Regions from separate parts of the Brenneria goodwinii genome, predicted to be linked through region 1. Evidence: predicted binding sites of a transcription regulator. Region 1 holds the regulator's gene; each other region holds the start of a gene.
The links. The regulator Fur, encoded in region 1, represses iron uptake genes when iron is present. The targets are predictions, from matches to a motif close to ATAATAATGAGAACNACTATCAA.
Positions count from the first base shown of each region.

Region 1 (2,275 bases):
AAAAATTGTTGAAGGTTGGGACGATCCGCGTATGCCGACGATTTCCGGCTTGCGCCGCCGTGGCTACAGCGCCGCGTCTATCCGTGAGTTTTGTTACCGCATCGGGGTAACCAAGCAGGATAACAACGTTGAAATGGCGGCGCTGGAGTCCTGCGTACGCGACGATCTGAATGAAAATGCGCCGCGCGCCATGGCGGTGCTCGATCCGGTAAAACTGGTAATTGAAAACCTTCCTTTAGGTCATGAAGAGTGGGTTACGATGCCAAACCATCCGAATAAACCGGAAATGGGCACGCGTCAGGTGGCGTTCAGCCGTGAAGTTTATATCGATCGCGCTGATTTTCGTGAGTCGGCCAATAAGCAATACAAGCGTCTGGTGTTGGGTAAGGAAGTTCGTCTGCGTAATGCCTATGTGATTAAGGCGGAACATATTGATAAAGACGATCAGGACAATATCACAACCATCTACTGTAGCTATGATCCGGATACTTTAAGTAAAGATCCGGCCGATGGCCGTAAAGTAAAAGGCGTTATTCACTGGGTGTCCGTGACGCACGGCCTGCCGGCGGAGTTCCGTCTGTATGATCGTTTGTTCGGCGTTGCCAACCCCGGGGCGGCGGACGATTTCCTGTCGACCATCAATCCGGAATCACTGAAAGTGACCCATGGCTTCGTTGAAGCAAGTCTGGCGCAGGCTGAAGCGGAAAAAGCGTATCAGTTTGAGCGTGAAGGCTATTTCTGTGCCGATCGCGTTTATTCCAGTCCACAGCATCTGGTATTTAACCGTACGGTGGGCTTGCGGGACACCTGGGTAGGATAAGCGTAGGGGTTTGTGCAGGTAAAAGAAAAATAAAACCGCCTCGGCGGTTTTATTTTATGCGGTAGATTTATCTTTTTGCGTCGTGCAGGGTTTCGTCTTCACGGCAATCCCCTCCACTACAATGGCCATACAGATACAAACTGTGGTTGGTCAGTTTGATGTTGTGTCTTTCCGCGATTTCGCGCTGGCGTGCTTCGATATACTCATCACGGAACTCAATGACTTTGCCACAATCCAGGCAAATCAGATGGTCATGATGATGTTGTTGTGTCAGTTCGAAAACTGATTTTCCGCCTTCAAAATTGTGGCGGGTAACGATACCAGCATCATCAAACTGATTCAGTACGCGGTAGACGGTCGCCAAACCAATCTCTTCGCCCATATCAATCAGTTTCTTATATAAATCTTCCGCACTGACGTGGTGGCACTCCGGGTCCTGCAATACTTCCAGAATTTTTAGTCTTGGAAGAGTGACTTTCAGGCCGGCCTTCTTTAATGCGGTGTTATTGTCAGTCATGCGGATTTAGTCCTGTTGCTTACTTATCAATGGAGGCTATCTAGCCTATGACATCGGTCGGCTCAAAAATGCAATAGCGTCTCAATTATAGAACCGTGCATACAAAATGAAAACAATGAAATGTTAACAATATTATTTCCACACACAATATGGATGTACCATGCAATCCATTGTTGGTAGTGGGGTACACCAAAACGAATGCACATAACCGATGTGGGTATTGTACATACTTATAGGAAGAAGTTAGAAAAATGTATCAATCTTTACGAGAGGTTTTTTCTATTAATCCGGCTCTGACAGGAACACTATCAGAGCCGGAAAATCGTCTTAGCCGACCAGTTCTTTCAGATTCAGCTCTTCGCTGATCTGTTTCACCCAGGCGGTGACACGCTCATTGGTCAGTTCGGGCTGACGATCTTCGTCGATGGTCAAACCAACGAAGTGCTTATCATCAACCAGACCTTTAGAGGCTTCAAAGTAATATCCTTCCGTCGGCCAATGTCCGACGATAGTCGCCCCGCGCGGTTCAATAATATCGCGGATGGTGCCCATCGCGTCACAGAAGTACTCGGCATAGTCTTCCTGATCGCCGCAGCCAAACAGGGCAACCAGTTTGCCGGTAAAGTCTATTTCTTCCAGCGTAGGGAAAAAGTCATCCCAGTCGCATTGGGCCTCCCCGTAGTACCAGGTCGGGATACCCAACAGCAAAATATCGAAAGCTTCAAGATCTTCTTTACTGCTTTTGGCGATGTCATGAACTTCGGCAACGTCTGGTCCCAGTTGTTGCTGGATGGTCTTGGCAATGTTCTCGGTATTGCCGGTGTCACTGCCAAAGAAAATTCCTATGAGTGCCATGAATTGAATAACCTCTTGATTCTTAATGATATGGAGCAGTCTTTTACCCACTTATCGGCTAATAATAACAGACACGCACTGCA
Region 1 is NZ_CP014137.1:2,747,412-2,749,686, reverse strand. It holds gene glnS (glutamine--tRNA ligase) at 1-820, shown strand, start outside; gene fur (ferric iron uptake transcriptional regulator) at 888-1,337, opposite strand; gene fldA (flavodoxin FldA) at 1,665-2,192, opposite strand.

Region 2 (2,275 bases), 540 kb from region 1:
ACGAGCAAGTCTTGGATCAAATGGATACTGCAAAAGGGCAACCACAGGAAAGCGCGACGGCGGACGCCGCCGATCCACGAGACGAGCGGATTGCCGAGCTGGAGGCTCAATTGAGCGAATTGCAACAGCGTGAGCGTGATAACGTCCTGCGTGCCCGGGCCGAAGCCGATAATATCCGCCGTCGTGCGGAAATGGATGTTGAGAAGGCGCATAAATTCGCGGTGGAAAAATTCGCCAGCGAAATGTTACCGGTCATCGACAACCTGGAACGCGCTCTGGATTTGGCTGACAAATCCAACGAAGCGCTGGCTCCCATGGTTGAAGGTATTGAGCTGACGCTGAAATCGTTGCTGGATGCCGTACATAAGTTCGGCATTGAGGTGATTGAGGATGTGAATGTTCCCTTTAATCCCGAAGTCCATCAGGCAATGACCATGCTGGAGTCCGACGACCATCAGCCAAATCACGTCATGATGGTGATGCAGAAAGGCTACACGCTTAATGGACGTCTACTGCGCCCGGCGATGGTGGCGGTATCTAAAGCGAAGGCCTGATGAGCGGGTAGACGGCGCATCATATACGTCGTCCCCGTGATCGTTGCCCTCCGTCATCCCCGCAGTAGTAGGCGGGGATCCGCCACTGAACCGTAAACATTCATCGGCTGATTCCCGCCTGCGCGGGAACGACGAGAGTGAGAGTCCGCCGGAAGAAAGCGGCTTGACGACCGATGTTCAACACGGTATCTGCGGCAGCAGGCGGGGATCTGCTGGCGGCTCGGTGCAGGAGAGCCGCTCTTTCCTACGATCCGCTATTGTTTGAGAGCCCTTTGTCGGCAGTCTGAACCCATGCTTCGGCATGGGTTTTTTGTTTATATTTTGTTAATATTTTTTTATTAAAAGAGTGTTTTTTATTGTTTTTATCGATCATCATCACCATTACCTATCAAAAGAATTGGTGTCGCCATTCTAAATGCACTTGATAATCATTATCAATTCTGTGAGAGTGATAAAACAACAGAGTTAGAAGGGTCATACTATGCCGAGTAGTCGCGTCGCCGAGTCAGCAAGCCGAACATCAAGAAAAATTAAACTTTCTTTGATGGGGCCTGCGTTTATTGCGGCGATCGGTTACATCGATCCAGGCAACTTCGCGACCAATATTCAGTCTGGCGCCGCCTATGGCTATACCCTGCTGTGGGTCGTGGTGTGGGCCAATATCATGGCGATGTTGATACAGCTGCTGTCGGCCAAGTTGGGCATCGCCACCGGTAAAAACCTGGCTGAACTGATCCGCGATCGTTTTCCGCGGCCCGCCGTCTGGGCCTATTGGGTGCAGGCCGAGATCATCGCGATGGCGACCGATCTGGCTGAATTCATCGGCGCCGCCATCGGTTTCAAACTGCTGTTAGGCGTATCTTTGCTGGAAGGCGCCATTCTCACCGGTATCGCCACCTTTCTGATTTTGATGCTGCAACGGCGCGGACAGAAGCCGTTGGAAATGGTGATTGGCGGGTTATTGCTGTTTGTCGCCGCGGCTTACATTGTCGAACTGGTGTTCTCACGGCCTGAACTGGCCGCCCTGACCAAAGGGATCGTTATTCCCAGTCTGCCGACTTCCGAGGCGGTTTTTCTGGCGGCGGGCGTGCTGGGGGCCACCATTATGCCGCATGTGATTTACCTGCATTCATCCCTTACGCAACATGAGGGCGGGCACTCGCGCGCCGAACGTTATTCCGCGACGAAAGTCGATGTCGCTATCGCCATGACTATCGCCGGGTTTGTAAACCTGGCGATGATGGCGACCGCCGCCGCGGCTTTTCATTACAGCGGTAATCAAAATATTGTCGATCTGGATCGCGCTTATTTGACGCTTGAACCTCTGCTGGGAAAAGCGGCGGCGACTATTTTCGGCCTGAGCCTGGTGGTGGCCGGGCTTTCTTCGACCGTTGTCGGTACCTTGGCCGGGCAGGTTGTCATGCAAGGTTTCGTTCGTTTTCATATTCCGCTGTGGGTGCGCCGAACCGTCACCATGTTGCCATCATTTATCGTCATTCTGTCGGGAATGGATCCGACTCGGGTATTGGTGGTTAGCCAGGTTATCCTGAGTTTCGGCATCGCGCTGGCGTTGATTCCTTTGCTGGCATTTACCGGCAATCGGGAATTAATGGGGAACTTGGTAAACAGCCGGTTGGTGCAAAATGCCGGGAAAGTGATTGTGGTGCTGGTGATTTCGCTGAACCTTTACCTGCTAATCGGCAGCGCGCTGGGCAAATAGA
Region 2 is NZ_CP014137.1:3,291,871-3,294,145, reverse strand. It holds gene grpE (nucleotide exchange factor GrpE) at 1-554, shown strand, start outside; gene ACN28R_RS14600 (Nramp family divalent metal transporter) at 1,036-2,274, shown strand.
Region 2: a site for Fur is predicted at 976-998, ahead of ACN28R_RS14600 (Nramp family divalent metal transporter). Genes of this name have one in related genera too.

Region 3 (2,275 bases), 1.0 Mb from region 1:
ATATTCATATTGATACGGTAGCTTTTTTCCAGATCGGTGGTGGCGAACAGATGGTTCATCACCTGATCCAGATCGATACGGTTGGAACGCGGCACCAGCACTAGACGCGTGGGGTTTTCGTGGTCCGATTCATCGCGCAGATCTTCAATCATCGGCAGCTTTTTAGCGCGCATCTGGCTGGCTATCTGCTCCAGCACCTTGGCGCCCGAAACCTGATGCGGCAGCGCGGTAATCACCACTTCGCCATCTTCTTTTTTCCAGATGGCGCGCATACGCACCGAACCGCGCCCGTTCTGGTAAATTTTGCGCACTTCATTACGCGGGGTAATGATTTCCGCTTCCGTCGGGAAATCCGGCCCCTGAACGTGCTGCAATAAATCTTCCAGCGAAGCGCCGGGTTTATCAATCAGCGCGACGGCCGCCGCAGCGACCTCGCGGATATTGTGCGGCGGGATGTCCGTCGCCATACCTACGGCGATCCCGGTGGTGCCGTTAAGCAGAATGTTCGGCAGACGGGCAGGCAGCATTTTCGGCTCCTGCATCGTTCCGTCAAAGTTCGGCACAGTGTCAACCGTGCCCTGTCCCAGTTCGCCGAGCAGGGTTTCCGCGTATTTGGACAAGCGGGATTCGGTATAACGCATGGCGGCGAATGACTTCGGATCGTCCGGCGCCCCCCAGTTCCCCTGACCATCCACCAGCGGATAGCGATAGGAGAAGGGCTGGGCCATTAATACCATCGCCTCGTAACAGGCGCTGTCGCCATGCGGATGATATTTACCCAATACGTCGCCGACGGTACGGGCGGATTTTTTGAATTTGGCGCTGGCGTTCAGGCCCAGCTCCGACATGGCGTAAATGATACGCCGCTGTACCGGCTTCAGGCCATCGCCGATAAACGGCAATGCCCGATCCATGATGACGTACATGGAATAATTCAGGTACGCATTTTCAGTAAACGTGTGCAGCGCCAGGCTTTCTGCGCCGTCATGCGTCATCTCACTCATTTATCTCGTTTCCTCACATCGCAGCGCGATTAGAACGCTTTCCGACACGCTTGTTTGGCGGGAATAGTACCTTATCCGGCGGGCTTCTGTCACAGAGAACAAGGGCTGGCGACCTTAACGGCCGCCGGCGATGCGGCACCGCCGCCCGAGATTCATGTCGGTAAGCCGTTTTCAGGGCATCGGCCTGTGTTTGCGCGGCGGTCAAAGCGATCTCTCATGCCTCTCGCCCTTTTCCTTCTCCAAATAGTTGACCATTCCGCCTAACGACAAATAATGACATCCAGAAGACACTTTTATTAAGAGTTTTTAATAAAACCACAATTGAAAAGACGAATGATAACTCTTAATGTTTGTTAATAATTCTCATTACGGTATTTCTGTGTTGTTACCAAACCCTGGCTTCATTTCTGCCGAAGTCTATTGCCCGCGTTACCATGCCTGGTCGCTGGAGTCGTCTATCAATAGAGTATCACTATGTTAATCAATAAGAATCTCAGAAAAATCATGCTCACCGGGATGTTGGCCGGCACGGCATTCAACAGCGCTGCCGCCGATAGCCAAACATCCACGCAAACCAATGCGGCCAGCGAATCTGAACACTCTGGCGATGTGATGACGGTTTATTCTCCCAAAGTTGAGAAAGAAGCCGGCACCAAAGTCACCATTACCGCCGACGACATGCAGAAAAATGGCGTCAACGATTTCAGCAATGTGATGCGCTATCAGCCGCTGATCAGCGCCAACGGCTCCGCCGGCGGCACCAGTTCCGGCAAAAGCGCCTATGACCGTGGCGGTTCCACCGGTTACAATATTCGCGGTCTGGACGCTAACCGAGTTTCCATTGATATTGACGGCGTTGAACTGCCCGCAGCCACCGACCGCGCCATCTCACAGACCAGCGGTCGCAGCCAACTGGGTACCTACGGCATCGGTCGCGGCGACTATCTCGACCCGTACATGTACGGCTCGGTGGATATCGAATCCGGCGCCACCGCTGTATCCAATCCCAATAGCGCGCTGGGCGGTTCGGTTTCCTTTACGCCGAAATCCGCCAACGATTATCTGAACGCCGACAAAAATACCTATTTCGGCTACCAGAGCGACTATGATTCCTCCAACCGTAGCTGGCACAACGGCATTACCGCCGCCGCCGGCGACGACTATCTGCGCGGCGTAATCGTAGTCAGCCGCCGCGACGGCAATGAAACCGAAAACCACAGCGACGCCACCGTTGACAGTAACCCGGCCAACTGGCATTCCGATGCGATACT
Region 3 is NZ_CP014137.1:3,792,781-3,795,055, forward strand. It holds gene parC (DNA topoisomerase IV subunit A) at 1-1,004, opposite strand, end outside; gene ACN28R_RS16845 (TonB-dependent hemoglobin/transferrin/lactoferrin family receptor) at 1,479-2,275, shown strand, end outside.
Region 3: a site for Fur is predicted at 1,355-1,377, ahead of ACN28R_RS16845 (TonB-dependent hemoglobin/transferrin/lactoferrin family receptor). Genes of this name have one in related genera too.